3 regions of the Endozoicomonas sp. 8E genome follow, and region 1 is predicted to be linked to each of the others. Evidence: predicted binding sites of a transcription regulator. Region 1 holds the regulator's gene; each other region holds the start of a gene.
What was found. The regulator sigma-54, encoded in region 1, starts transcription at its own class of promoters, with help from an activator protein. The targets are predictions, from matches to a motif close to TGGCACNNNNNTTGCTNT.

Region 1 (7,516 bases):
GAGCATGGCGAATCACTGAAAATATTCAATACTCTGGACGGTCATGGCCTGAAAATGCTCAAGCAGTCAGGTGTAAAAACAGCCATCATCACCGGCCGTCGATCCGTATTTGTTGAAAAACGAGCTTCCGACCTGGGCGTAGATATTTTCTATCAGGGCCGTGAAGACAAGTTCGTTGCTCTGAAAGAACTGCTTCAGGAAGAGGGTCAGGGTCTTAGTCTGGATGAAGTTGCCTACATCGGTGACGATCTGCCAGATCTCCCAGCCATTCGACAGGTTGGTTTTGGCTGTACCGTTCCTAACGGGCATTACTACGTTCGTGAACACTCACCTGCTATCACTACTAATCGTGGCGGTGAAGGTGCAGCCAGAGAATTCTGTGACTTCATTCTTAAAGCCAAAGGCAAGCTGGATGACATGCTGAGCAGTTACCTGAAATAGAGTTAAAAATACCTATAATGTCGCTGTAATAGTTTTCTATCATTACAGCGATAGCTTTACACGCTCAGGCATTTTTTTGACAACAAGAAAGCACAATCGTTTAACTCTGGTTGCCTAAGGCCGACAGCCAGTGTCTAGCGTTTGAAAACATTCGTCTGCAGCCCCTGATGATCAAAAAAAATCATGGTAGACTGAATTCATTTGCTGCGAAAATGCCGCCGACTGCACAAACTGGGCAGCATTTTCCTGGATGACCTTCTTTTGTTGCTATCTGCCTGTGCAGATTCTGACCAGATTGTGACCCGGAGCCAATGATCTGATGCCCAATCGGAACCTGATAATCATTGCTTTTCTTATGCTGATACTGGTCGGAGTCGGCTATTGGGCTTATGACAGCAAACTCCATGTTGGGGTTCAGAAAAAACAGCCTCTGGTTCGCGAAAACGCTGACTACTATTTTATTGACACTAGGATCATCCAGTTCAACAAAGAGGGTAAACTGGATTACACGCTGGTTTCAGACAGTATCACCCATTACCCGCACAATGATACAACGTTGCTGCAAACCCCTCATCTGGAGAATTTCAGCACCCCCGGAAAACCCATGGTGGCCGACGCCCTCTATGGCAAACTGTTGCCCGGCAACGAGGATATAGAGCTCTGGGATGATGTGGTGATGACCCAGACGAATCTCGGCAATGGTAGTCATGTGCGAATAGACACTGATTTCATGACCATATACTCTGAAAAGGGTCTGGCGGTTACCGATCGACCGGTACTGATCACCAACGACACTGGACGTACGCGCGCCATTGGTATGGAGGCTTTCTTCGAGGAGAGTCTGGTTAAACTCAAGTCTAGGGTAAGAGGATTTCATGAGCCAAAGCCATGAACAGGCCAAGCGCCTTCATCCAAATGAGCGGCCAGACAGAAAGAGCCGTCGCAGAGGGGTCGAATATTACCTGATCCTGGGGGCCACGGTTCTGCTCCCTGTCATGGCACAAGCATTGCCATCCGACCGGCAGAAGCCTATTGAAATCGAATCCAACACCGCCGATATCGATAACAAGAAAGGTGTATCCATCTATAAGGGCAATGTTGTGATGATCCAGGGCACCACCCGGATTACCGGAGACAAGGTGACCATATATTCCGCTCAGCAAGAAGTTAAGAAAATTGTGGCAGAAGGCAACCAGGAAAGGGCTTACTACGAAGAACAGCAACCTGATGATCAGGGCACTCTGCAAGCCTGGGGTCATACTATCGATTATCAGGTGGCTGGCGATAAGATCCAACTGATCAAGCAGGCACAGTTGACTCAGAAGGGTGATACCTTCACGGGTGAACGTATTGATTATGACCTGACCAAACAGACCGTGAATGCCAAGGGCAGCGAGAACAAAAGCAATCCGGATGGTCGGGTCAAAATGATTTACCAACCCAAACCTGAGAGCAAGCAGTAGTACTCAAACCCCATTACACTCAATGCTCAACGACTGAACAGGCTTGAAAGGGCTGTCAGAAAAACGACAGCTAACTTTTAAACAGGAAGACAGACACCGGATGGCAACGCTTAAGGCAGAACATCTCAGTAAAAGCTACAAAGGCAGACAGGTCGTCAAAGATGTATCCCTGGCTGTCGACAGTGGTCAGATTGTTGGACTTCTTGGCCCCAACGGGGCCGGTAAAACTACCTGCTTCTACATGATTGTAGGTCTCGTAAAAGCAGACGGTGGACAGGTTGATCTCAGTGGCCAGAATTTAACCCATGAACCTATGCATGGCCGAGCCAGAGCCGGCGTAGGTTATTTGCCACAGGAAGTTTCTATTTTCAGGAAATTGACGGTCACCGATAACCTGCTTTCGATATTGGAAACCCGTTCCGACCTTTCCAGGAAAGACCGCATTGCAAAGATGGAGTCATTACTTGAGGAGTTCAATATCAATCATATCAGGGACAATCCGGGTATGAGCCTTTCCGGTGGTGAAAAGCGCAGGGTAGAAATTGCCCGAGCTCTTTGCACTGACCCAAAATTTATCCTGCTCGATGAACCCTTTGCCGGTGTTGACCCCATTTCTGTTGGTGACATCAAGGCTATTATCACGCACCTGAGAGCCCGAGGCATCGGAGTCCTGATTACCGACCATAATGTCCGGGAAACACTGGATATCTGCGAGAAGGCCTACATTGTCAGTGAAGGCACTATTATTGCCGAGGGTGACAGTCAGACTGTCCTGGCTAATCAAAAGGTTCGTGACGTCTATCTCGGGCATCAGTTCAGTCTCTGATCAGCTCTTGGGTGGATCTCGCGAAAGAAGCGAGCAAAGGTGTTGAGCTGATTTATCTTCGTACTCTTGTTCTGAATGTTGCATGGCTGACTTGATGAATCACTTTCCCGAAGCTTCAGATGTGATTATAATCCCAGTGACACGGAGAGTAGCCCAATCAAAAAAATCAACAGACACTGAGATATAACTGTCAGGCGCTGATGGCATCAAATCTGGCACCCTCAGTGCAGACACCGAAGTAAAGGTATACAGTTGCCTATGAAGCCATCCTTACAGCTAAAAATGGGCCAGCAGCTGACCATGACACCTCAGCTGCAGCAGGCCATAAGGCTTCTACAACTTTCCACTCTGGATCTTCAGCAGGAAATCCAGGAAGTTCTTGAATCCAACCCGATGCTGGAGTCTGAAGAGTCTGTTGAAGAACCACCTGCACCCCGTGATGAAGGGGAGCGACCTGTTGACTTTAATGAAAAAGCAGAACAGCCCCCGGAACCGGAAGAACCCCAGTGGGCCGACAGCATACCCAATGACCTGCCCGTTGACTCCGGATGGGATGATGTCTATTCCAGCCTGCCCGCTGCAACCGATGAAGAACATGATCCTATTGCCCGCTCCCGGGCTACTGATTCCCTCCAGGACTACCTGGAATGGCAGTTAAACCTGACTCCCATGACTGACAGAGACAGGCTGATGGGTCTGGCTGTTATCGAAGCCACCAATAATGATGGATACCTGACTCACTCCCTGGAAGAAATTTATCTTTCGCTACAGGAACAGCTAGAGGAACTGGCGTTTGAAGAACTTCAGGTCATGCAGCGACGGATTCTTCACTTTGATCCGGTGGGTTGCGCCAGCGCCAACCTGAAAGAATGTCTCGAAGTTCAACTCAATCAACTGCCACAAGAAACCCATTTCCTGAAAGAAGCACGCCTGCTGATCCAGAATCATCTTCAGGCACTGGGAAGTCGTGACTACGCTCAAATCATGCGGCGTACCCGTCTCAAAGAACATCAACTCAGGGAAGCCCTTAACCTGGTTCAAAGCCTCAACCCGAGGCCCGGATCTGAAATCGGTCAGGCAGACACGGAATACGTCACCCCCGATATTTCGGTCACCAAAGTCAGGGACCGCTGGGCGGTTGAACTGAACTCAGAGTCCCTGCCCAGACTTCGCATCAACAACAATTACGCCTCAATGGTGCAGCGTGCCAATAACAGTCGTGACAACGTCTTTATGAAGAACCAGCTACAGGAAGCCCGCTGGTTTCTGAAAAACCTGCAAAGTCGTAACGAAACCCTACTGAAAGTAGCCGACAAGATTGTTGAATTTCAGAAAGATTTTCTGGAGCAGGGTGAGCAGGCAATGAAGCCCCTGGTGCTGGCAGACATTGCTCAGGCAGTGGATATGCACGAGTCCACTATTTCCAGGGTCACTACCCAGAAATACATGCACACTCCAAGAGGCGTGTTTGAGCTGAAATACTTTTTCTCCAGCCATGTCAGCACAGCCACTGGCGGCGAGTGCTCATCAACAGCCATCAGAGCCTTGATCAAAAAACTGGTATCCGATGAAAACCCTAAAAAACCACTGAGTGATAACAAAATTGCCGGTTTGCTGGGGGATCAGGGGATCAAAGTAGCCAGGAGAACCATTGCCAAATATCGTGAATCGATGAATATTCCGCCATCGAATGAACGCAAGCAGCTTATTTGAGCCTTCAGCGATTATGGTAATAAGCTTTCGCAGGTTGAGGTAATCGACCCTTATACCACAAATCGCCCCATAGATTTTTTGTCTCAGAACAGCGCCAACTGTCAATGACAGTGATAGACTTTCAATCAGGGTTGCCCGTAGAATCCCGGGGGCAGTCCAATGTCGAGAATCGGGATCAGCAGGAGAGCGTTACATGCAAGTCAACATCAGTGGACATCATGTAGAGGTGACTGAGGCTCTGAAAGATTATGTCACCAAGAAACTCGACCGCCTTGCCGCCCACTTTGATCAGATTACAAACGTTCAGGTCACTCTGAGTGTTGAAAAACTGAAGCACAGAGTGGAAGCGACTCTACATGTTCGTAGGGCGGATATTAATGCAACCGCTGAGGCTGAAGATATGTACGCTGCCATTGATGACATGTCGGACAAACTGGATCGACAACTGGTAAAACACAAAGAGAAAACGCTTGACCGGCTACAGGGTGCCAACGGCCGCCTGTAAGCATCGATCGCTGTATGATTATTGAAAACATTCTTACCCCCGGGCGCACCCTTTGCGATGTGCAGGGGGCCAGCAAAAAGAAAATCCTGGAAATTGTTGCGGAAATCATCAGTGAGCATGTTCCCGCCATCAACACCAAGGATCTGTTTAACAAGCTGATTAGCAGAGAGCGACTCGGTACCACCGGTTTAGGCAAAGGGATAGCTCTGCCCCACTGTCGCTCCAGTGCTTGTCAGCATCCTACCGGACTTCTGATCAAACTGTCTGAACCCGTAGATTTTGACTCTGTGGACAAACAGCCGGTCGATCTGGTGTTCGCACTCATCGTTCCGGAAGAAAATACTCAGGAGCATCTGAATATACTGCAGGCTGTGGCTGAACGCTTTCAATCAGAAGTATTGTTGAGCCAGATGCGAGCGGCAGAAACTTCCGAGGCACTTTACAACATCATCTGTCCCCCCGCTTAAAGGCTGTATATAAAAAACATTTTGCTTGCTGATCTGATAAGAGAAGCAGGCAAAATGTTTTTTGCTCAGAAATCCTTTCTTCTTCACTTTTGTCACTACAAAGCCTATTTATCCTTCAAAACTGCATGGAATAGAAATATCCGGACTATGCTAGAAATAAAAGCAAGCGACTGGTTCTAATCTCATTGGGTTTTGATAGACTTGCCTCACTCGGAACCAGGTGAGAGACCTGTTTACACAGTCAAACAATCGGGAAGGACACACCATGAAGCTGGTCATCATCAGTGGACGTTCAGGCTCCGGCAAAAGCTCCGCCCTTCACGCCCTTGAAGATGAGGGCTTTTACTGTGTAGACAACCTTCCTGCCAGCATGTTGAATGATCTCCCAGCCAATCTTAAAAGCAACCTGGTTGAACCGCACCGTATGGCTGTCAGCCTCGATGTTCGTAATGTGCCCGGCTCTCTGGAACGCTTCCCGACATTGTTGGAAAAGTTGAAAAAACAGGGGGTTGAGTGTCAGGTAATATTTCTCGACGCAGACAGCAACACCCTGATGAAGCGCTATAGCTCGACACGCCGTCGCCATCCTCTCAGCAATGATGAGGTATCCCTGACAGAAGCCATTAATCTGGAAAAGAAACTGCTGGCTCCACTGGCTGAAGAAGCCGACATAAGGCTGGACACTTCACCACTGTCTGTCCATGAAATCAGAGAACAGATAAGACAACGACTCTGCGGCTCCACCAGCAAAAGTATGACCCTGATGATCCAGTCCTTTGGCTTCAAGCACGGCATGCCGGTTGACGCAGACTACGTCTTTGATGTTCGCTGTCTGCCTAATCCTTTCTGGGTTGAAGCCTTAAGATCCTTCACAGGTCAGGATCAGCCCGTTAAAGATTTTCTGACATCAGAACCCATGGTGGATGAGATGTTTGAAGATCTCAGCACATTCGTGGAAAAATGGTTACCAAGGTTCGAATCCGGACAGCGCAGTTATATGACGATTGCGATCGGATGTACCGGCGGGCAGCACCGTTCCGTATTTATTAGTGAAAAACTGGGCGAGTGGCTCAAAGAACGTTTTGACTGTGTTCAGGTCAGACATCGGGAGCTTTCCAAATAATGATCAAGAAGCAGATCACCATTATTAATAAACTTGGTTTACATGCTCGGGCAGCATCCAAATTTGTTTCTACGACTTCGGCTTTTGCCAGCCAGGCAAGAGTGAGCTTTAATGGCCGTGAAGTGGATGGAAAAAGCATCATGGCCGTCATGATGCTGGCTGCTGGAAAGGGCTCTGTCCTTGATTTGACATTTGAAGGCCATGATGAAGAAGAGGCCTGTTCGGCTCTGTGCAATCTGATCAATGATTTTTTTGAAGAGGGTGAATAGTCACCCTTTTCATCATTAAATCTCTGTTTATACTGGTATCTCGAAAAGCTTTGCCAGAGATTGAAAGCTCAGCAAAGCAAACAAAGAATGACATGTGAAATGGCTGAGTCTGACTATCAGACTTGATGGTTACCAGAACAGAAGTTCGATACTCAGACACTTCTACCAAAAAAGCCGGATACGCATCTATGGCACAACAGCTACAACTGAGTATCGGAGACAAAGCATTTCAGGAGCTCAACGAAGCTCTTGAGCACGGCGTTTCTCCCGAACTCAGGCGTATGCTGAATGGTCTTCCGGCTCCGGATGCGGCTCATCTGCTTGAATCTTCCCCCCCCAAACTTCGCAGCCTTCTATGGCGCCTGATCGATCGAGAGATGGAAGGCGACGTATTGCAAGAGCTGAGTGACGAAGTCCGGCAGTTTTTCCTGGACAGGATGAATGTGGCAGAGCTCAAAGTCATTACCGAAGGTCAGGACGTTGATGACATAGCTGACTTGCTACAGCAGCTGCCCGACACCATCACCCGAAAAGTGCTGGATTCTATGGACAGTCAGGATCGGCAACGGGTAGAAGCCGTTCTCTCTTATCCGGAAGACACAGCCGGCGGACTGATGAATACCGATGTCATCACCATCCGACCCAGCAGTACACTCGATGTTGTGCTTCGTTACCTCAGGCGTCACAAGGATATTCCGGAGATGACAGA
Region 2 (7,516 bases), 330 kb from region 1:
CCGGGCATTCTGACATCGCTGATAATGGCTTCAGGCTGAGAGTATTGCAGTTCCCGCAGAGCCTTGTCGGCAGAGTCAAAGACATCGGCCTCGATCTGCTCTCCGGCCAGTGCCTTTTCGAGCACCCAGCGGATAGAGCGATCATCATCAATAATCCAGACTTTAGAGTCCATACCCATTAATTACTCCTGTTGTTTATCCGCTGAAGACTGCCTGATGTAAGACGGTTGGGATGAAGGCTGATTAATCGTTAGCGGGAGATAGACGTGAAAGCAGGTCTGCCCTGGTTTGCTGTCACATTCAATTAACCCCTGATGCTGGCTGATAATGTACTGGGCCATGGGTAGCCCGAGGCCGGTTCCTTCTGCTCGACCACTAATCATGGGGTAAAAAATATTTTCCTTAAGGTGCTCAGGAATACCGGGACCATTGTCAATAATGGATAGACGACAAACGAGCTTCCGTCGTTGATTGCCAATGGTGAACTGTCTGGATATGCGACTTTGTATGTGTATTTGACCATCACTCAAAGGCATGTGCTGTTCTATGGCCTGCATGGCGTTACGCACCAGGTTGAGGATGGCTTGAATCAGCCGCTCCCTGTCTGCAGGAAGATCGGGAATACTGGGGTCATAATCTTTCACAATAGACAGCTGACCACCGGTTTCTGCGTGTATCAGCTGGATAACCCTTTCCAGCACCTCATGTATATTCAGACTGTTCATGCTCGGGGGCTTGATGGGGCCGAGCATCTGGTCAACCAGGTCTCTGAGTCTGTCCGCCTCCTCAATGATGATCTGTGTGAACTCACTGAGCTCTTTGTCATCCAGTTGTTTATCCAACAGCTGGGCTGCGCCTCTTATACCTCCCAGAGGATTCTTGATTTCATGGGCGAGTCCACGGGCAAGAATACGTGAGGTTTCCTGCTTGGCAATCAGAGATTCTTCACGAGTGATTCGTTGCAACCTGTCTCTTGGGTGAATCTCTATCAGCAGGCAGGCGTGCTGGTTTTCCACGGGAGTGATGGTGTAATCAACCAGTACCGGGGTTCCATGAATCACTATTTCTGACTCTCTGCGGGTAAATTGCTGGTTCTGCTCCAGGGCACGCTGCAGATCTTTCATCATGGAGCCATGGTCAAGCGACTGTGGCGGGGGCAATTGCAGACCGCTCTTTTCGCTGATGTCCAGGAGTGCTTCAGCAGCATGGTTGATGAAAGAGACACGAAGCTCTTGATCCAGAGCAATAATGGCCGTGTTTAGATTTTCCAGTACAAATTCATTGATCACCGACTGACACCTGGATAAGTGGTGGTTGTTATTTCATTGTCTGATAAAACATAACGCAAGAATTGAACCAACTGTTGCCAATCTCTTTCAGTGTGTGACCTTTTTGCATCAGATCGCTCTACTGAAAAGAGTCGCGAGACTCGAAATTGTAAGTCAGTTTATCAAAATGCACCAACACAGTGCGATCAATAGGCTCAGAGGGCTGGTGTTGGAACCGGTGTGGGAGGTCTGAAAACCATTCTCTGCACATGCACAGTGCTTTTGACGGTTTTTAAGGTTTTGCCTTTACGGTCAAGAATGGTCACTGATAACTGGTGAGTACCTCGATCGACATTTTTCAGCCTGAATTGAGTGTTTCTCTGGGGTTTTCCCTGCTGAACGCCATCGACTGACAAGGACAAAGTGTGACCTGTTACCAGTCTTGGTTTCAGGCTGACCTTAACGGTGAAGTTGCCATTATCTCTGACGGTTGAATCATTGGCAGGTTCGGTAATCGTGAAGACTGGATAAATGTCTTCTTTGTGGTCATCCAGCGGTTTGATGGACGAGCGACCTGTTGTCTGGGTAGAAGGTATGCTGGTAATGGGAGTGAGTTCTACCGGCTCGGCCTTTTTATGGGTGCCAGGGCTGTCAGTGAATATGACATTGCCATTCTTGTCGACCGTTTTATAAATTTCAGAGGCCTGTCCAGGCAGGGGGAGGGCCAGCAATAAAATAAATATTATTCTTTTCATGTTGATCTAAGGCTGATTCCGGATTCTCCTAGAGTACTGTAGAGCGCACTTGTTTGCATCAGTGTGGTCAAGAAAGGGCGATGAAAGGCGTTTAAAGCGAGTATTCGGGATATGAAATAGAGTGACTTGAATAACAGCCGGAGTGCTATCCGTGGCGATAGACACTCCGGCATTCGGACTTTTGGAGCTTATATGACAGGAGCAGTGCCTGTCCTATTTGTTTACACGCTGTAGTAAAGGTCGAACTCAGCTGGGTGAGTGGTCTGGCTCACCTGAACACACTCTTCTTTCTTCAGCTCAATGTAAGCGTCGATCATGTCGTTAGTGAATACACCGCCGGTAGTCAGGAATTCACGGTCGGCATCCAGGGCGGCCAGAGCTTCTTCGAAGCTTTCTGCAACGGTCGGGATTTCCGCCGCTTCTTCTGCAGGCAGGTCGTAAAGGTCTTTGTCAGCAGCGTCACCGGGGTGGATCTTGTTCTTGATGCCATCCAGGCCAGCCATCAACAGAGCAGCAAACGCCAGGTATGGGTTAGCCGTTGGGTCAGGGAAGCGAACTTCTACACGACGGGCTTTAGGGCTGTTTACGTAAGGAATGCGGATGGAAGCAGAACGGTTACGGGCAGAGTAAGCCAGCATAACAGGTGCTTCAAAGCCCGGGATCAGACGCTTGTAAGAGTTAGTGGAAGCATTGGCAAAAGCGTTAATCGCTTTAGCATGCTTAATGACACCACCAATGTAGTACAAAGCGTTTTCGCTCAGACCGGCATAGCCATCGCCGGCAAACAGGTTTTCGCCATCTTTGCTCAGGGACATGTGAACATGCATACCACTGCCGTTATCGCCTACCAGAGGCTTGGGCATGAAGGTCGCAGTTTTACCGTAAGCGTGAGCAACATTGTGCACGGCGTATTTCAGGATCTGAACTTCGTCAGCCTTGGCTACCATGGTGTTGAATTTAACACCGATTTCACACTGGCCCGCGGTGCCTACTTCGTGGTGATGTACTTCAACGCCCAGGCCCTGAGCTTCCATCGCTGTGCACATGGCGGCACGAATATCGTGCAGGGAGTCGACGGGAGGAACCGGGAAGTAACCGCCTTTAACCTTTGGCCGGTGGCCGATATTGCCACCTTCGAAAGACTTGCTGGAAGACCAGGCCGCTTCTTCAGAGTTGATTTGGTACGAAGCACCGGAAATGTCAACGTTCCACTTAACATCGTCAAATACGAAGAATTCCGGCTCCGGACCAAAGAAAGCTGTGTCAGCAATACCGGTAGACTTCAGGTATTCTTCAGCACGCTTGGCAACAGAGCGTGGGTCACGCTCGTAGCCCTGCATGGTTGAAGGCTCGATGATGTCGCAACGAATGTTCAGAGTAGTTTCGTCAGTAAAAGGATCGATGACGGAGCTGTTGTCATCGGGCATCAGGATCATGTCGGATTCGTTGATGCCTTTCCAGCCAGCAATGGAGGAACCGTCGAACATTTTACCCAGCTCGAAGAACTCGGCATCGACTTCGCCGACCGGCAGGGAGACGTGCTGTTCTTTACCACGGGTATCGGTAAAACGAAGGTCAACCCATTTTACATCGTGATCCTTGATCAAATTCAGGGTCTTGGACATTTATTATTCCTCCAGAGGACTTATAGCTCTCGTTGAGCACCGCAGGTCGATTGTGAAGCCAGAGACTTGTCAATCGGTATGGCGGTTTACCAACATTCAGTCGTATTGTGCCGCATTGGCGGCTGTGCCGACACCGTCTCAGCAATTTCTGTGCCAGTATCTAAAACCGGTTGATTTTGCTGAGTTCTATAACGTGACCATGCCTGAGTATAAGCCGATTGCAGGTGGTTGCACCGAAAAGAATCTCATTAAATCGAATGGATGCACAAAAATAGTGCGCCAAACTTTGAGAGTGTTTCGGTTTGGTGCGCCTGCCCGTTACATATCCTCAAAACCATTCCCAAGCGGAGCCCAGTGTAGCGTGAATCTGCAGAGACTACTAACAGCCATGTGGTCTTTACGGACTGTTTGGGCGAATTGTCTGCTGCCAGCCGGGGTTACCGGTGTCCGGGAGTCTTCTGTATAATTGTATGGATTCGTTTCTTAATTTTCCTAACTGGCATCTGGACCGGGTTCTTTTCCTGACTTGCAGTGGCACTTTTCTGTGGTGACATTTTTCTGATGGGAGGGCACCGGACATACAATTCTATGAAGTTCATCATCAAGCTGTTTCCTGAAATTACCATTAAAACGCCTCCGGTGAGAAAACGTTTTATCAAGCAGCTGCGCAAGAATATTCGTACCATTCTCAAACGGGTTGATGAAGACGTTGAGGTGGCTGGTACCTGGGATTTTATCGAGCTGGCCACTTGTCATGATGATCCTCAGTTGGTAGCTCAGGTCTCTGATCTGTTGAGCCATATTCCCGGCATCGCATACTGGCAACAGGTGGTTGAGTATACGCTGACAGATCTGGATGACATTCTACATAATGCTCTGGCAGTCAATCGTGAGTTGTTGGCCGGGAAAACCTTCCGGGTTACCTGTCAACGCTCAGGTAAACATGACTTTCAGTCTATTGATGTGGAGCGATACGTGGGTGGTGGCCTGAATACCCGAACTGAAGCGGCGGGTGTTAAGCTCAAAAATCCTGACGTTGTTGTAAAAATTGAAATCAAGGGCGATCGTTATTTTCTGGTAACGAACCGTGGTAACGGGCTGGGTGGCTACCCATTGGGTTCTATGGAGCCCGTATTATCTCTGATCTCTGGCGGTTTTGACTCGACGGTTTCCAGTTTCCTGACCATGAAACGGGGCATCAGAACCCACTTCTGTTTCTTCAATCTGGGTGGTCATGCCCATGAGCTGGCAGTGAAAGAGGTGGCTTATTATCTCTGGAGCCGCTTTGGCTCTTCTCATAATGTCAACTTTGTTACGGTTCCTTTTGAAGGGGTTGTCGAAGAGATTCTGACCAAGGTGGATAACTCCCAGATGGGCGTTGTTCTCAAGCGGATGATGTTGAGAGCTGCAGCCCGGGTGGCAAAAGAGATGTATGTTGAAGCCCTGGTCACCGGAGAAGCCGTTGCTCAGGTTTCCAGCCAGACACTCACCAACTTGGCGGTTATTGATTCGGCTACCGATCATCTGGTTTTGCGTCCGCTTATTGCCATGGACAAGCAGGACATCATTGATATCTCAGTCAGGATCGGTTCGGAGGAATTGGTAAAAAATATACCCGAGTACTGTGCGGTGATCTCGAAAAATCCGACTACCAGAGCCAAGCCGGAAAAAATTGCAGCAGAAGAAGCCCGTTTTGATTTCTCCATTCTGGATGCAGCGGTTGTCGATCGTCGTAAGGTTTCCGTTTCTGATATCATTGCGGATGACCTGACTCGTGAAGAAGTTGAGGTGTTTGAGACCGCGGAACAAAACGACATTGTTGTTGATATCCGCCATCCGGATGAAGAAGAGATCAAGCCCTTTGATCTTGCTGACCGAGAAGTGCTAACGATTCCTTTCTATCAGCTCAGGACAAAATTTGCTGAACTGGATAAAGATAAGCACTACCTGCTCTACTGCGAAAAAGGGGTGATGAGTCAGTTGCACGCCATGCACCTACGCGACGAAGGGCATGAGAATGTCGGCGTTTACAACCCAGGGAAAAAGTAACCGATAAGATGATGAAAATTGCCATGATTGCCGCCGTTGCCACAAACCATGCCATCGGCATCAATAATAAAATGCCCTGGTACTTGCCCGGAGATCTCCGCTATTTCAAGGCTGTCACCATGGGCAAGCCCATTATTATGGGACGAAAGACGTTTGATTCACTGCGTAAGCCTCTGCCGGGTCGAACCAATATTGTCATTACCCGTGACAAAGACTGGCATCATGAAGGGGTTAGAGTGGTGCACAGTCTTGAGGATGCCATTTCTTTGGCGGAAGACGTAGCCATGATCAATGGCAATGAGGAAATCATGGTGATTGGAGGTGAGCAGATTTATCGCCAGGCCTTGGACAGAGCCGATCGGCTTTATCTGACCAAAGTCTTCAAATCGTTTGATGGTGACGCATTTTTTCCGGAAATCGATGACAGTGAATGGGATGTTACCGCCAGGGAAGATCAGGTCTCTGAAGATGAGCAGGCTCTGGAGTTCAGTTATCAGGTGCTCGATCGCAAGTCCGTCTGAGGTCCTGGTTTCCCCACTGTATTAAGCCAGCTAAATCAAGTTGGCTTTTTTTACAGCTGTTTTTAGTTAGCACGAGCGTAAAACAAAACCACAGCAGCCCCTGAGGCGGCTATAGTTTAAGTATTGTTGCTTTTGAATTTGTTATTCGAATCAAATATTTAAATTTAGTTTTTAATCGTCTTATTTAATGAAAATAAACCTTTCGGTTTAACATCTATTTCTCAGGGATTGAGAGGCATGCCGCCAGAGATTCGGACCCAAAGAGGTTCTCCTCTCTCTGCTATAGAGCGAAAAGAGACCGCTAAAACGTCAGAAGATTCCAGTCTGGGTCAGATTGATTACGGCCGGTGGCAGGGCCGTGTTGTTTTCTCGCGCATCGGCGGTTTTATCAAGCGTCTTTTTGGTCGAGGTCCTTCAGCAGCAAAAGCACTCAGGGTTTACGACTCTTTCTGTCATGCTGCCCACCAGAAGTTCTCTTCCCCTATCCAGCGCAGTCTGCGTGACTACCATATTGCCTGTGCCATGGCCTATCACCGTATTTGTGTGCTGGATGAAGAGAAAAAAGGCGAAGCAATGAAACTGGTGCTGTCAGGAGGCAGTGAAAAAATCAGTGAACAGGTTCTCACTGAAGTCAGAAAAACCGTTTCCTGCTCTGCCGTTGAGTTGACTTATAAATATCTTGCAGAAGATCGAACTCTGCCCGTTGGCTTTTTGAAAAGGGCTTTGTTACCGGACTTAATTCAGAGCTCCGTGAGAAACTTCAATGTGGATGCTGTCACAGCGGAAGGTACGATCGTCAAACTGGCACAGCATACAGGTCTTCTCAACGATACGGATATCACCTTTGAACGCATTCTTGAAATCAAGAATGCATTGCGCTGGCGGTTTGCGCCAGAAACTCATGTACCTGTCAAACAGGTACCGGGCAGAAGAGGAAAAGATCCCATCAGCAGGTTTGACCCTTCTAATCCTGCAGCAACCCCTCCCGGACTTGAAAGACCCAAAGCGACAGGTTACCACCTGGATAAAGTCGACAGGACCCATATTCAGAATGTTGTGGATAAAGGGGGGGGTATCAAGCTAAAGAATACGGATACCCGTGACAGGATCAAACGCCATTTTCTAAGAAATAAAAGGTACTTTAGTCTTAACTCTGCTGCCATAGTGGTCAGTACCGTGCTGATAGGTCTGGTGTCAGGGGGGATTGCCGCTGCAGCGGCTCTATTCAGTTATATTGCTTGGTACGGTGTGTGGAGTGGGGGTACTGAGCTGGTTCGGATGACCAAAGCGATCAGGGC
Region 3 (7,516 bases), 1.4 Mb from region 1:
AACCGTATAAAGCCACCGCTTCAGGGCCGTACTCTTCTATTGTGGCTTTCAGTCGCTCAGCGACTTCATCCAGGGCAGAATCCCAGCTGACTCTCTGTTCACCTATAAAAGGCGTTAGCAGTCGATTCTCCAGAGAAACTGTTTCCCCAAGAGCGCTCCCTTTTGAACAAAGGCGCCCGAAATTAGCGGGGTGATCTTTGCGGCCTTCTATATCTACCATATGCAAATCTTTATCGGTGATCGTCGCCTTGATACCACAGCCAACACCGCAATAGGCACACGTCGTATGGATGACTTGCTGCTGGTCATTGCAGGTATCGATGCTGCCAGACATAGACATACTTCCTTTATTAATAATTTCCTAGGAGCCTGAATTCAGATAACGTTTGCCGAAAACAAGCCGGTCGCGAATATCTGAAATATCCTGCCCTGTTTCCATCAATTCCTGATACCAGAGACCATCGGAAGCATCTCCAAAGAGCAAAGCCCCCATCAACTTGTGATCACGGATCACCAGTTTTCGGTAGATCCCAACCCCCGCAGCATCAATGATGATCTCTTCATCACTCTCTTGCGCAACAAACTGTCCACTGGAAAACAGATCAATACCGTCAACTTTCAGGCTGGTAGGAATCGGAACCGGCTCAAACCGCTCTCCCGAGGTACCCAACAGGCGATGCACGGCCACCTGAGCGTGGCCATAAACCGGCGCCACAAGACCAAACAGGTCACTATTCAACTGAACACACTCACCAATGGCCGTTACTGAAGGGTCAGAAGTTTGCATTCTGTCATTCACCAGAATACCTCTGTCACACTCCAGCCCGGTTTCCCTGATCAGTTCTATATTGGGCCGAACACCTGCTGTGACGACCACCAGAGAAGCCTGCAAGCACTCGCCATCTTTGAGTTGCACGCCAGTCACTCTGCCATTTTCGCCCGTGTAGGAATCAAGCATGGCATTGCAACGGAACTCAATGCCCTTTTCTTCCAGTGCACTTTGCAAAAGCTTACCGGCCTTTTTATCCAGTTGTCGGGCCATGGGAATGGACATGGTATCCACCACGATGACTTTCATGCCCCGCCTGGCAAGACCACTGGCACATTCAAGACCCAGGAGTCCACCACCAATCACCACAGCCTGTGCCTCAGGACTGGATGAAGCGGTCAGCATCTGCTCAACATCATCGAGAGTCCTGAAAGCCATAACGCCTTCCAGATCGGCCCCGGGTACGGGAATACGATTGGGTAGAGAACCCGTCGCCAGGACCAGATGATCGTAATCAAACCATTGACCACCCTCTGTCTCGACTCGCTTCAACTCAAGATCGAGACCACTGACCCGATAGTCACTGCCCGATAACAGATTGATATCCTGATCCTGATACCAGGACTCAGGTTGCAGCTGAATCCCCTGGAGATCGACGCTGCCTGCCAACAGCCTGGATAACTGGATTCGGTTGTAGCCCGGGCAGGGTTCTTCAGAAAGGACGGTGACCTGATATTGATGACCGCTCTGCTCAACCAGCTTTTCCAGAAAACGGACTGAGCCCATGCCATTTCCCACCACCAGCAGCTTCTGCTGCAATGACGGTTGACGACTAACGTCAGCCGCCTTGAATGCCGCTGTCATATCAGGCTGCCTCGATGGTAACCGATACCAGTGAGACCTGAACCCTCTGGTCCACCACTTCTACGGGATAAGCATTCAGCGCTACAGCCTCATCCTCCAGACACTGACCCGTACTTAAATCAAAGTGCTGCTTGTAAATGGGCGATGCCACTACCAGACGCCCTTCCAGATCACCTACCAGACCACGAGAGATAACATTGGCCTGACTGAATGGATCATAGTTATCCAGTGCATAAACCTGGTCGTCTACTTTAAACAGCGCAACCTGAACACCATCCACCAGAGCACAAACACCCAGGTTAGGAAGAAGATCACTTTCACTGCAAACGGTTGTCCAACCTTTATTGGCTGTGAGCACTTGAGTCATTATTAAAGTCTCCTTTTTTTCAGCGCTAGCAGCCTGTCGGACTTAAGCGTCCGTAGCGAGGATTGCAAGAAATTGAGGATAAAAATCTCTGTTTCTGAGGAGAATAGCGAGCTATTTGACGAAGAAACAGGGATTTTTAGACCAATTTATTGCAACCGCAGTAGGACAGTCTTAAGTCCGACAGGCTGCTAGAGGCACTTCGTTTACAGCTGTTTAAGGGCGATTTTTTCGTCACGGGTAGCAGGACGAATCTGATCCCGCTCGTTCACAAACACCACGTTACTGTCGCTTTCATCAGTGTTGATAAAGTGATTGAAACGTTTGAGTTTCTCAGGATCTGAGAGGGTGGTTTTCCATTCACATTGATAGGTACCCACCAGGTAGGTCATCTCATCTTCCAGCTCCTGACAGATACCCAGGCTGTCCTCAATAATCACTTCACGCAGGTAATCGAGACCACCCTCCAGATTTTCCATCCAGACAGAAGTACGCTGCAGACGATCTGCAGTGCGAATGTAGAACATCAGGAAACGATCAATGTATTTGACCAGCGTTTCATCATCCAGCTCGGTGGCAAACAGGTCGGCATGACGAGGCTTCATGCCGCCATTACCGCAGAGGTAGAGGTTCCAGCCTTTCTCCGTGGCGATAACACCCACATCTTTACTCTGGGCTTCAGCACATTCACGGGTACATCCGGACACAGCCATTTTGATTTTGTGAGGAGAACGAACGCCCCTGTAGCGATTTTCAACAGCAATCGCCATACTGACACTGTCCAGCACCCCATAACGACACCAGGTACTGCCGACGCAGGATTTCACGGTACGCAGTGATTTACCGTAGGCATGACCGGTTTCAAAACCGGCATCGACAAGACGTTTCCAGATTTTCGGCAACTGTTCCACACGGGCACCAAAAAGATCGATACGCTGGCCACCGGTGATTTTTGTATAGAGGTTAAAGTCCCGACCTACTTCACCAATGGTGATCAGTTTATCGGGCGTAATTTCACCTCCCGGAACCCTTGGCACAATGGAGTAAGTGCCGTCTTTCTGCATGTTTCCAAGAAAATAATCGTTGGTGTCCTGCACTTGTGCATGTTGATCTTTCAGCACATACTCGTTCCAGCAGGAAGCTAGAACAGAGCCAATGGTGGGCTTACAGATATCGCAGCCACGCCCCTTGCCATGCTTTGCCAGAACTTCGTCGAAAGACTTTAATTCACCGACACGAACCAGATGATAGAGTTCCTGCCTGGAGTGCGGGAAGTGCTCGCAGATATCTTTTTTGACCTCAACACCCAACTCAGTCAGCTCATGATCCAGAACCTGCTTGACCAGAGCCGTACAACCGCCACAACCGGTTCCGGCACTGGTTTCGGCTTTTAGTGACCCCATATCCATGCAGCCACCGGCCACCGCGTTGACCAGATCACCTTTACTGACGTCATAACAGGAACAGATTTGAGCCGTTTCTGGCAGAGCAGCCACGCCCAAACCTGTCGCTGCTGAGCCATCGCTCTGAGGCAGAATGAGTTCGGCAGGATTTTCCGGTGGACGCATGTCATTCAGCATCATCTGCAACAGGCTGCCGTACTCTTCAGCATCGCCTATCAATACAGCTCCCAGAACCTTTTTCTTATTCTTGGAAACCACCAGTTTTTTATAGACTTCTTTCTCTTCATCAATCAGCTGGTAGCTCAGGGAACCTTCTGTATTGCCATGGGCATCACCAATACTGGCAACATCGACCCCCATCAGTTTCAGCTTGGTGCTCATATCGGCACCAGTAAACTGATTACCGTCCTTACCCGTCAGCTGATCTACAACCACCTGACCCATCTGGTAGCCCGGTGCAACCAGACCAAAGATACGGCCACTCCAGAGTGCACACTCACCAACGGCAAATATTCGTTCATCAGATGTACGACAGTCGTTATCAATAACGATACCGCCACGCTCGCCCAACTCCAGCCCGGAAGCTTTCGCCAGCTCATCTCTTGGGCGAATACCGGCTGAAAACAGTACGATATCGGTATTCAGTTGTTCGCCGTCAGCGAACTGCATCTGGTGAACAGCACCTTCACCATCAACAATCTGTCGGGTATTTTTGGAGGTATGAATCGTGACCCCCAGACCCTCGATCTTGCGTCTGAGCATGGCGCCACCGCTATCATCCACCTGAACAGCCATCAGACGGGGAGCAAATTCCACCACGTGGGTTTCCAGCCCAAGATCTTTCAGCGCTTTTGCTGCTTCAAGCCCCAACAGACCGCCACCCACAACGGCACCGACCTTACTGTTACGGGCAGCTTCTTTAATCGCTTCCAGATCTTCGATGGTACGATAGACAAAACAGTTTTCACGGTCATGTCCGGGTACGGGAGGAACAAATGGATAGGAGCCTGTAGCCAGCACCAGCTGATCATATTTTTGAGCCATGCCACTGGCTGTCATTACTTCACAGGACTCACGATCTATCGATGTGATGGCTTCATTAAGAATAAGGTTAATACCTTCCTGCTCATAAAAGCCTTCAGAAACCATAGACAGGTCATCCGCTGAACGACCTGTGAAAAATTCACTGAGATGAACCCGGTCATAGGCAGGGCGAACCTCTTCTCCAAACACTACCACGTCGAAGCGTTTCAGACCGCCAGCATCTACCAGTTTCTCCAGAAAGCGGTGACCTACCATGCCGTTACCGACAACCACCAGGGTTTCTTTTCCGTTCATCCCAGACATCCTCTTTAGTATCTAGCATTGGGCCGGTACAACTGCATCCTTTAGAGCCAGCCTCTTTTCTAATTCTTGTGCTTATGCAACTGCCGTGCCCACTTCCAAAACACGATAAAAACAGGAAAATCTCTCCTCTGACTTTAGTTACTCGCACAAAAATGATGCACGCATAAATAATTAAATAGCTAATAAGCACCACTTTGGTGAGCAGAAAAAATACTCAAAGGCTTTCCACACTCAAATAAAGGACTTTCCTATATAAATGAGAAAATTCATTTAATACGCAGAAAAATGCAGGTCAAATCGGTGCATTTATCATATTGGCCTGATGTTTGCTTTTAGTTGGGGAATCTGTAAAACAAGGAGGATGTATGAGCAACCCCGATTCATTTAACCTGTTTTCTTTTAGTGGGAAAACCAAGATTCTGCACCTTAGCTGGATTGCCTTCTTTATAAGCTTTGTGGTCTGGTTTAACCATGCGCCCCTGGCCCTGGCTATTTCCGAATCACTGGGCCTGACTCGTGAAGAACTGAAAACCCTGCTGATTCTGAACGTGGCCCTCACCATCCCGGCTCGAGTCATCATCGGTATGCTCACTGATGTATACGGACCCAGAAAAGTCTATTCCGGACTCCTCGCCATCTGCAGTATTCCTTGTTTTATGTATGCCATGGCAGATGACTTCACCCAGGCCGCCATAGCCCGCTTTATGCTGGGTACTATTGGTGCAGGCTTTGTGGTCGGCATTCGTCTGGTATCTGAGTGGTTCCCCGCTCGTCAACTGGGTACCGCAGAAGGTATTTACGGTGGCTGGGGCAACTTTGGTTCTGCCGCTGCTGCCATGTCTCTGCCCACCATTGCGCTGCTCTTTGGTGGAGAAGATGGCTGGCGTTACGCCATTGGCTTGACCGGGTTGATCTCATTAATGTTCAGTGTCGTCTTCTACATGAACGTCACTGATACTCCTAAAGGCTCTACCTACTTCCGTCCCAAGAACATTGGCGCCATGGAAGTCACCAGCAAAGGCGACTTTGCCCTGCTGCTGATCATGAAAATTCCCATGTATGCGGCATTGGCTCTGCTGACCTGGAAGCTTTCACCCAACGGTGTTGCCATGCTCAGTGCCGGGATTTCAACGGCTATTTATGTGGGCCTGACTGCCATCTACCTGTTTGATGTCTGGAAAGTCTGGCAGGTCAACAAGCACATTTTCTCCGAGCCTGTGCCAGCTATTCACCAGTACCAGTTCAAGCAGGTGGCTGTTCTGAACGTTCTTTACTTCGCTACCTTCGGTTCTGAACTGGCCGTGGTGTCCATGCTACCTCTGTTCTTTGCAGATACCTTTGAACTGGATCCGGTCATGGCAGGTCTGGTCGCTTCCGCTTATGCCTTCATGAACCTGATGTCCCGTCCGGGGGGAGGACTACTCAGTGACAAGTTTGGCCGCAAGATCACTCTGCTGGTTCTGACTGCGGGCCTGGCCGGTGGTTACTACATGATGAGCATCATTGATTCCAGCTGGCCACTGGTTCTGGCTGTTGTTGCTGCCATGGCCTGCTCCTTCTTTGTGCAGGCTGGTGAAGGTGCAGTATTTGCGGCTGTCCCCCTGATCAAGCGTCGACTGACAGGTCAGATTGCCGGTATGACAGGAGCCTATGGTAACGTGGGGGCTGTCTTCTACCTGACAGTATTGTCTCTGGTGGACTACTCGACCTTCTTCATGGTTATCGCAGGTACTGCAGTATTGGGTTTCTTTACCCTCTTCCTGATGGAAGAACCTAAGGGTCAGATGGCCGAAGTGATGCCTGACGGCAGTGTCACCATGATTGATGTGACCTGACCATTTTGTTTCAGTGGTCCACAATGGGCCACTGAAACAAAACACAGCCACCGGATATTCTTCAGCCTGATCCTCTATTTTACAATCAACACGGCAGCGATGCCTGCCAGAACATAGAGCCCCCCTGTAGAACGCTCAAATAACGACATGCTTTTTTTTGTATTCAGCATAGGCTTCACAGATTTTGACAGTAGCCCGTAAAGAAGCTTGCAAACCAAATCCACCACAACCCAGGTCATCACAATGATCAATATTTGTTGCACAAGATCATGATCTCTACTGATAAACTGAGGCAAGAAAGCCATAAAGAAAATAATATCTTTTGGATTACTGGCTCCCAACAGAAAAGCTTTTTTAAACAGATTATTGAAGCCGGGAAACTCTAAGGAACAACCATTAAGACTTTTACGGGCAGTGTCCGCCATCGACTTTCTGATAGTATCAACCCCCAGATAAACCAGATAAAGAGCACCCATCAGTTTCAGTATCAGAAACATGTTTTCCGAAGCCGTGAGAATGGCCCCAAGACCAGTGGCCGAAACAATCAGGTAAAGTGATGAAGCCAGCGTGCCACCCAAAAATGCCGGATAGGATCTGATAACCCCATAGTTAATAGAATTGGACACCATATACAGAGATAGAGGACCAGGAATGAGTATGACTACAAAGATTGAAACAACATACAGAAACCAAACTTCAATACTCATTATTCACTCCAAAAGAAACGACTGTATCCTATAGCACTATCAGTTGCTATTTTTAGTTGCTATTTTCACCTCCACTACACTAATACTTCCTTAAGATACATGGCCCGTATACATGCCTGTAAAAAGACGCCTTGTTTCTGAGTCCTCCTGACAGGCCAGAAGGCCACAGCGTCAATCCTTGGGCTTCCTCGCCACCTTGGTTCGGGCAGCAGAGCAATGAACGACAA

Region 2: the regulator sigma-54 is predicted to act here: its motif matches at 3,787-3,804, upstream of glnA (glutamate--ammonia ligase).
Region 3: the regulator sigma-54 is predicted to act here: its motif matches at 5,063-5,080, upstream of P6910_RS09285 (NarK family nitrate/nitrite MFS transporter).

Annotation. Positions count from the first base shown of each region.
Region 1 is NZ_CP120717.1:1,613,366-1,620,881, reverse strand. Features, by position in the region: gene P6910_RS05820 (KdsC family phosphatase) at 1-441, shown strand, start outside; gene lptC (LPS export ABC transporter periplasmic protein LptC) at 761-1,333, shown strand; gene lptA (lipopolysaccharide transport periplasmic protein LptA) at 1,317-1,904, shown strand; gene lptB (LPS export ABC transporter ATP-binding protein) at 2,005-2,730, shown strand; gene P6910_RS05800 (RNA polymerase factor sigma-54) at 2,989-4,443, shown strand; gene hpf (ribosome hibernation-promoting factor, HPF/YfiA family) at 4,637-4,948, shown strand; gene ptsN (PTS IIA-like nitrogen regulatory protein PtsN) at 4,963-5,415, shown strand; gene rapZ (RNase adapter RapZ) at 5,681-6,538, shown strand; gene P6910_RS05780 (HPr family phosphocarrier protein) at 6,538-6,807, shown strand; gene mgtE (magnesium transporter) at 6,996-7,516, shown strand, end outside.
Region 2 is NZ_CP120717.1:1,286,407-1,293,922, forward strand. Features, by position in the region: gene ntrC (nitrogen regulation protein NR(I)) at 1-179, opposite strand, end outside; gene glnL (nitrogen regulation protein NR(II)) at 183-1,289, opposite strand; gene P6910_RS04570 (DUF4124 domain-containing protein) at 1,484-2,023, opposite strand; gene glnA (glutamate--ammonia ligase) at 2,245-3,648, opposite strand; gene thiI (tRNA uracil 4-sulfurtransferase ThiI) at 4,237-5,697, shown strand; gene P6910_RS04585 (dihydrofolate reductase) at 5,709-6,218, shown strand; gene P6910_RS04590 (hypothetical protein) at 6,456-7,516, shown strand, end outside.
Region 3 is NZ_CP120717.1:2,970,943-2,978,458, reverse strand. Features, by position in the region: gene P6910_RS09305 (molybdopterin-dependent oxidoreductase) at 1-334, opposite strand, end outside; gene P6910_RS09300 (NAD(P)/FAD-dependent oxidoreductase) at 362-1,633, opposite strand; gene nirD (nitrite reductase small subunit NirD) at 1,635-2,000, opposite strand; gene nirB (nitrite reductase large subunit NirB) at 2,204-4,738, opposite strand; gene P6910_RS09285 (NarK family nitrate/nitrite MFS transporter) at 5,113-6,582, shown strand; gene P6910_RS09280 (LysE family translocator) at 6,657-7,289, opposite strand.